Shumkonia mesophila: one gene and its partner. The protein of the gene in region 1 interacts with the protein of each later gene in a pairwise test. Links are inferred from orthologs where the notes say so. Each region holds a gene or a part of one and is shown on either strand. Other genes may lie near its edges.

The links.
Region 2: the proteins of ODR01_RS03715 (region 1) and ptsN interact in binary tests that used the Escherichia coli proteins (3 or more experiments, as listed by UniProt). The link is inferred for Shumkonia mesophila from one-to-one orthologs.

Annotation. Positions count from the first base shown.
Region 1 is NZ_JAOTID010000002.1:49,412-53,009, forward strand. What follows is about bases 214-3,497. They hold ODR01_RS03715 (sensor histidine kinase KdpD), read right to left. Parts: upstream 3,126-3,497; coding sequence 414-3,125; downstream 214-413. Other genes in these bases: ODR01_RS03710 (response regulator transcription factor), read right to left, coding at 214-411; ODR01_RS03720 (potassium-transporting ATPase subunit C), read right to left, coding at 3,197-3,497. Also shown: more of ODR01_RS03710, read right to left, coding at 1-213; more of ODR01_RS03720, read right to left, coding at 3,498-3,598. UniProt on the Escherichia coli protein: Member of the two-component regulatory system KdpD/KdpE involved in the regulation of the kdp operon. KdpD may function as a membrane-associated protein kinase that phosphorylates KdpE in response to environmental signals.
Region 2 is NZ_JAOTID010000001.1:678,386-681,418, forward strand. The notes cover bases 174-2,892. They hold ptsN (PTS IIA-like nitrogen regulatory protein PtsN), read left to right. Parts: upstream 174-1,160; coding sequence 1,161-1,625; downstream 1,626-2,892. Other genes in these bases: rpoN (RNA polymerase factor sigma-54), read left to right, coding at 174-363; hpf (ribosome hibernation-promoting factor, HPF/YfiA family), read left to right, coding at 570-1,151; ODR01_RS03070 (DUF1150 family protein), read right to left, coding at 1,671-1,910; ODR01_RS03075 (Hsp20 family protein), read right to left, coding at 2,005-2,472; grxD (Grx4 family monothiol glutaredoxin), read right to left, coding at 2,624-2,892. Also shown: more of rpoN, read left to right, coding at 1-173; more of grxD, read right to left, coding at 2,893-2,962; ODR01_RS03085 (HesB/IscA family protein), read right to left, coding at 2,988-3,033. UniProt on the Escherichia coli protein: Seems to have a role in regulating nitrogen assimilation.

The DNA of each region.
Region 1 (3,598 bases):
GCCCACCTCGATGACCGCCTTGTCCTCGTGCTGGCCGCTCGACTGGTCGCGCAAGATCGCCCGGATGCGGGCCATCAGTTCGCCGATGCCGAACGGCTTGGTGACGTAGTCGGTGGCCCCCAGATCGAGCGCCCTGATTTTTTCGGATTCGGCCTCGCGCACCGAAAGCACGATGATCGGCACCTGCGACCATTCGCGGATGCGGGCGATGACATCGTGGCCGCTGATGCCGGGAAGCCCGAGGTCGAGGATGACAAGGTCCGGCTGCTTGATGGCGGCCACCTGCAACGCCTCTTCGCCGCTCGCCGCCTGCTCGACCTCGTAGCCGTAGGCGGTAAGGCTGATTTCCAGGAATTTGAGGATCTGCGGCTCGTCGTCGACGACGAGGATGCGGCTGCCTGTCACGGTCATGGCTAGGCCCCGCCGCCCGCCAGGTCTTCCGGTTCGGACGGAACGTCGGGCGCCGCTTCGAGCGGCAAACTCATGATGACCATGGTGCCCTTCCCCTTGGGTCCGGCTTCGATGGCGATCTTACCGCCATGCGCCTCGATAAGGCCACGGCATATCGACAGGCCCAACCCGGTGCCGGCAACCTGCCGGTCCTCGGCTCGAACACGGTAGAACTGGTCGAACACGGCCTCACGCTCACCCTCGGGGATGCCCGGCCCCTGGTCGGTCACGGAGATGACGAGGCTTTCCTCCTCCGCCCGCCCGGCGATCTCGATGCGCGTGCCCGGCGGCGCGTACTTGGCGGCATTGTCGAGCAGATTGACCAGGATATGCTCCATGAGCAGCGGGTCGACCCGAAGGTAGGGCAGGTCGCCCGGCAGGCGGACGTCGAGCGTGTGGCGCGACAAGGTCTTTTCGGTCTGGTGGCGGGCCCGGTCGATGATCTCGCCCAGATCGCACCATTGCCGGTTGATCTCGAGGGCCCCGTAGCTGAGCCGCGTCATGTCGAGAAGGTTCTGGACGAAACGGTGCAGGCGCGCCGATTCGTCCAGGATCGCCTGGATGAGGTTTTGGCGGGCCTTCGCGGGCAGGGTGACCCCGGGGTCGGCCAGCGTGGTCGCCGAGCCGATGATGGAAGCGAGCGGCGTCTTGAGGTCGTGTGAAACCGACGACAGCAGTGCCGCGCGCAAATGCTCCGTTTCATTCAGAAGACGCGTATCCTCCATGACGGCCATCAGGTTGGTGCGCTCGATGGTGACCGCCACCTGGTCGGTGATGGCGTCGAGCAGCCGGCGCCGGTCGGGTTCCAGTGGACGCCTGTCCTCGAAACTGACGCCGAGCACGCCGATGGTGCCCTGGCGGGTGCGCAGCGGCAGGAACAGCCAGTCGGCGGCCGGCAGCGTGTCGGAACTCCAGCCCGCCGGTTCGCCTTTGCTCCACGTCCACTCGGTCGCCGCCCGGTCGCGCTGCTCGAGCCGGTCCTCCGGCGGATAGCCGGCGGCGATCTCGAGCTTGCCGTCGTTCGGCAGCAGGATCAGCGAACGGCACTCCAGCGTCGAGGCGACATGGTGGACGACCGCCCACAGGACGTCGTCGGACGATGCCGCCGCCGCGACCTTGCGGCTGAATTCGTAAAGGTTGGCCGAACTGCGCGCGGCGGATCGCATGGACTTCACCTGCCGGCGCAATCGCGCCGCCAGATTCCCGGTGAGGACGGCGATGAGCAGGAAGAGCGCCAGCGTAAAAACATCCTGCTCGCTGACGACCCGCAGCGTGAAATACGGCACCGTGAAGAAGAAGTTGAAGCTGAGAAAGCTGAGCCCGCTGGCATAGAGCGCCGGCCCCAACCCGAATCGCGACGCGATCAGAAGGACCGCCGCCAAAAAGAAGAACGACAGGTTGGCGACGGAAAAAAAGCGCTCGACGTAGGCGACCACGAACGTCGCCGCCGCAACGCCCAGCGTGGCCCAAACGTAGTCGCGCCATGCGATGCCCGACGTTTTGGTCGCAACCGGCGGCCGCTTGGCTTTCTCCTCATCCGTCTGGCGGGGAACGGTAACCACCTCGAAGGCCTCGGCGCGCCGGCCGACATGGGCGGCCACCCGCTCGGAGAACAGGTGACGCAGCGATCCGGCTCGCGGCCGGCCGAGGACGATGTGGGTGGCGTTGCGCGAACTGGCATAGCTCACGATCTCTCGGGCGACATGGGATTCCGCCGGCAGCGTCACGGCCTCGGCGCCCAGCCGCTCGGCCAGCCGCAAGACCGCGGAGATGCGGTCCTTCGCCGCGTCGTCGAGGCTGTCGTGATGCGGCGTGCGGACGTAAAGGACGATCCACGGCGCCCGCAATCGCTCGGCAAGCCGCCGTCCCGCCCGGACCAGGCTGTTCGATCCCTCCGTCGCATCGACGCAAACCAGCAGGCGCACCTGCGCCGGCCAGGGGCCGGGGATGGCGTGGGCCCGCATGTACTGGACCATCTGGGCGTCAACACGCTCGGCGGCGATGCGCATCGCCAGTTCGCGAAAGGCGGTCAGGTTGCCTTTGCTGAAGAAATGCCGGATGGCGCGGCCGATCTGGTCGCGGACATAGACCTTGCCTTCGCGCAGCCGCTGGATCAGCTCGTCCGGCGGCAGGTCGATGATCTCGATGTCGTCGGCGGCTTCCAAGGCGTGGTCGGGCAGCGTCTCGCGCACCCGCACGCGGGAGATTCGGGCGACGACGTCGTTCAAACTCTCGATGTGCTGAACGTTGAGGGTCGTGTAGACGTCGATGCCGGCGGCCAGCAGTTCCTCGACGTCCTGGTAACGCTTCTCGTGGCGGCTGCCCGGCACGTTGGTGTGGGCGAACTCGTCGACCAGCACCAGTGCCGGCTTGCGGGCAAGGACGGCATCCAGGTCCATCTCGCCGAAGGCGCGGCCCCGGTACTCGACCTGTCGGCGCGGAATTGCCTCGAGGCCGCGCAGCAGCCGTTCCGTCTCGATCCGGCCGTGGGTCTCGGCGATGCCCACCACGACGTCGAGGCCTTCCTTGCGCCTTTGGCGCGCGGCCATCAGCATCGCATAGGTCTTGCCGACGCCGGGATAGGCGCCGAGGAAGATCTTCAGGTGGCCGCGACCTTCCTTTTTGGCCTCTTCGAGGAGAGCATCGGGTGCCGGACGGTCCTGGTCTTCAGCCATTCAATTGCGCGTCCCTGTTTCGACGCCCCCCATTTTATCCGCAACCCGCGCCCGTGTATCGCCTCCCCCGTTCAACGCGACAGGCGATCGAGCGCGAGATTGATCTCCAGGACGTCGACCAGCCGATCGGGCGTCAGCACGTCGCCGGGAGCGAAGGCGTGGCGATCGATGACGGCCTCGACCTGCGAGAGGGGCAGACCGCGAGCCCCGGCCACGCGTTCCGCCTGATACAGCGCGGCTTGCACGCTGATATGGGGGTCGAGCCCGCCGCCCGAAGCCGCCGCCAGTTCGGCGGGCAACGGTTTGGCGGCCGTCGCCCCGTAGCGGGCGACCAACTGGCGCGCCCGTTCGCTGAGGTCGGCGCTGGTCGGGGACTTGTTGCTGCCCGCCGCGGCGGTCGCATCGTATCCCTCTTTTCCCGCCGCCGACGGCCGCGGCCAGAAATAGCCGGGCTCGGTGAAGTTCTGGGCGAT
Region 2 (3,033 bases), on another replicon or contig:
CGGCCCCTGGTGCTGCGCGACATCGCCGAAGCCATCGAAATGCACGAAAGCACGGTCAGCCGCGTCACCTCCAACAAGTTCATTGCCAGCCCCAGGGGCATCTACGAGCTGAAGTATTTTTTCACCGCCTCCATCGCCAGCTCGTCCGGCGGCCAAGCCCATTCGGCCGAGTCCGTGCGCTGCCGCATCCGCGAGCTGATCGAGGCCGAGAAGCCTGCCGCCGTCCTTTCCGACGACACCCTGGTCGAGATGTTGAGCAGGGAAGGCGTCGAGGTGGCCAGGCGAACGGTGGCCAAGTACCGCGAATCCCTGGGCATCGCCTCCTCGGTCCAGCGGCGGCGCAACAAGACCAGCGGATTGTGACGGTTTTTCAAGGCGTTGCCGGGCTCCCGCCGCGGCTATTGACTCCGATACCGGGGGTCACTAAGTTCCGGGCCTCTCCGATGAACACGGAGGCCGGGCGGTGGTGGGCCATTGCGACAAGCCGCGCTGGGAATTATCTAAAAAGCAGTAGCCAATTCCGGGTCCCCCGGGGCTGTGGGGCCACACACGGCAGGACAGCTTTCCTCATGGAAATTTCAGTCAAAGGCAAGAATCTTAACGTCGGCGACGCGCTTCGCGAATACGTCGTGAAGAACCTCACCTCCGACGTGAAGAAGTATTTCGACCGCGCCCTTCACGCGACCGTCATCTTTTCGCGGGAAGCGCACCTCAACCGGGCCGAGATCACCGTCCACGCCGGACGGGGACTGGTGATGCAGGGCGGTGCCGCGGCGGACGAAATCCATGCCGCTTTCGACAACGCGTTGGACCGCATCGCCAAGCAGCTGCGGCGCTACAAGCGCCGCCTGAACGACCACCACAAGGGCGTGGGCGGGGCCGAGGATGAAACCATCCAGGCTGCGCAGTACGTCCTGGCGGCAGAAGGCGAGGACGAGGAGATTCCCGCCGACGGCCAGCCGGTGGTCATCGCCGAAATGGCGGCCGAGATCGACACCATCACGGTCAGCGAGGCGGTGATGCGCATGGACCTCGCGGACTCCCCGGTGGTGATGTTCCGCAACCGGGCCCACGGCGGTCTCAACGTGGTGTATCGGCGGCCCGACGGCAACGTCGGCTGGATCGATCCCCGGGGAACGCGCGAAGGTTAAGGGGCGGTGATGGAGATTTCCGATCTGATCACGACCGAGAGCGTGATCCCACATCTGCATGCCACCAGCAAAAAACAGGCGCTGCAGGAACTGGCCAAACGTGCCGCCGGCGTTTCGGGCATGCACGAGCGGGCCATTTTCGACGTCCTGCTGGAGCGCGAGCGGCTGGGGACCACCGGGGTGGGCAACGGCATCGCCATTCCGCACGGCAAGTTGCCCAATCTCGACCGCCTGTACGGCCTGTTCGCCAAGATGGACAAGCCCATCGACTTCGATGCCATCGACGAGCAGCCGGTCGACCTGATCTTCCTGCTTCTGGCGCCCGAATCTGCCGGCGCCGACCACCTCAAGGCCCTGGCCCGGGTGTCGCGCCTGCTGCGCGACAAGAGCGGCTGCGAGAAGCTGCGCGGCACCGACAGCGCCGAGGCCCTCTACGCCATCCTCACCGAGTCGGCGACGTCGCACGCCGCCTGAGGCGGCGCCTTCCAGCCAAGCGATTCCGTGCGATCGTAAATCGCTCTAATGAACGCTGACCGGCTCCAGCTCGTTCTGGCGCACGGTGGCCAGTGCGAGGTCACGGTTGGGCACCACGGCCAAGTGCTGGCCGTTGGCGGCATGGATGGCATAGGCGTGGGCGCCGTTGACGACCACCGGCTTGACGTAAGCGACGTCCTCGACACCGAGGGTGGCGAAGTCGGCGAGAGTCAGGTCCCGCGACAGCGGCGCGCCGGATGAGTTGTTGCTTGTCTTGTCGTGCATGGCAATCTCCTTCGCGGCGCCTGGATGGTCCGGCACGCCGAGGGGTTGCGAATTGGAAGGCGAAGGCTCGAAGCGGGTTTCGGCCGGGACAGCGTCAGACCTCGGTGTCCATCTCGATGGTCTTGCGCTTGCCGACGGCTTTCTTCGACCCTCCGGCGTCGATCGGCACGGTGCGCGCTTTCGCTTCCGGCAGCTGGCGTTCCAGGTCGATGTGGAGCAGCCCGTTGTCGAGCGAGGCGCCCTTGACCTCGATGCCCTCGGCCAACACGAAGCTGCGCTGGAATTGCCGGGAAGCGATTCCCCGATGCAAGTAGACCCGCCCGGCATCCTCGTCATTCCCGCGGCCACGGATAATCAACTGGTTGTCCTCAATGGTGACGTTGAGCGTGTCCATCGAGAATCCAGCCACCGCGAGCGTGATGCGCAGGGCGTTCTCGCCGGTCTGTTCGATGTTATAGGGCGGATATCCGTCGTGCGACGTCTTGGCGACGCGATCGAGGATGCGCTCGAAATGATCGAACCCCAGCAGCAGCGGGCTGTCGAATACGGATACACGGGCCATAATAGGTCGTCCTCCTCCAGGTACGAGCGAGTCCGGTTTTTGCGGGCCCTCGTCGAGGCGCCCCGCCGGCGGCCATAAGGCACCGCCGGCAACCGCGTATTATTTCGGTCGGGATCGGCTGCAAGTCAATAGGGGGTAACGGCCCCGCCGGTTAGCCGCGCCGGAGCGAAACGCCCTTTTCCTTCATCAGGGTCACCAGCTCGCCCGATTCGACCATCTCGCGAAAGATGTCGGCGCCGCCGACGAACTCACCCTTGATGAAAAGCTGCGGCAGCGTCGGCCATTGGCTGAACGACTTGATGCCTTCGCGCAGCTCGGGGTCGGCCAGGACGTCGATGCCCTTGAAGGGCACGCCCAGGACCTGCAGCCCCTGGGCGACATGGGCGGAAAAACCGCATTGCGGGACTGCCGGCGTGCCCTTCATGAAAAGGGCGACGTCGTTCTCGGTGATCTCCCGGCGGATGCGCTCGGTGACGGGGGTCTCTGTCATGATCGTGGTCTCCTTGGCGCCGGGCTCAGACGTGGAAGGACTCGCCGCAGCCGCAGCGGGCCTTTTCGTTG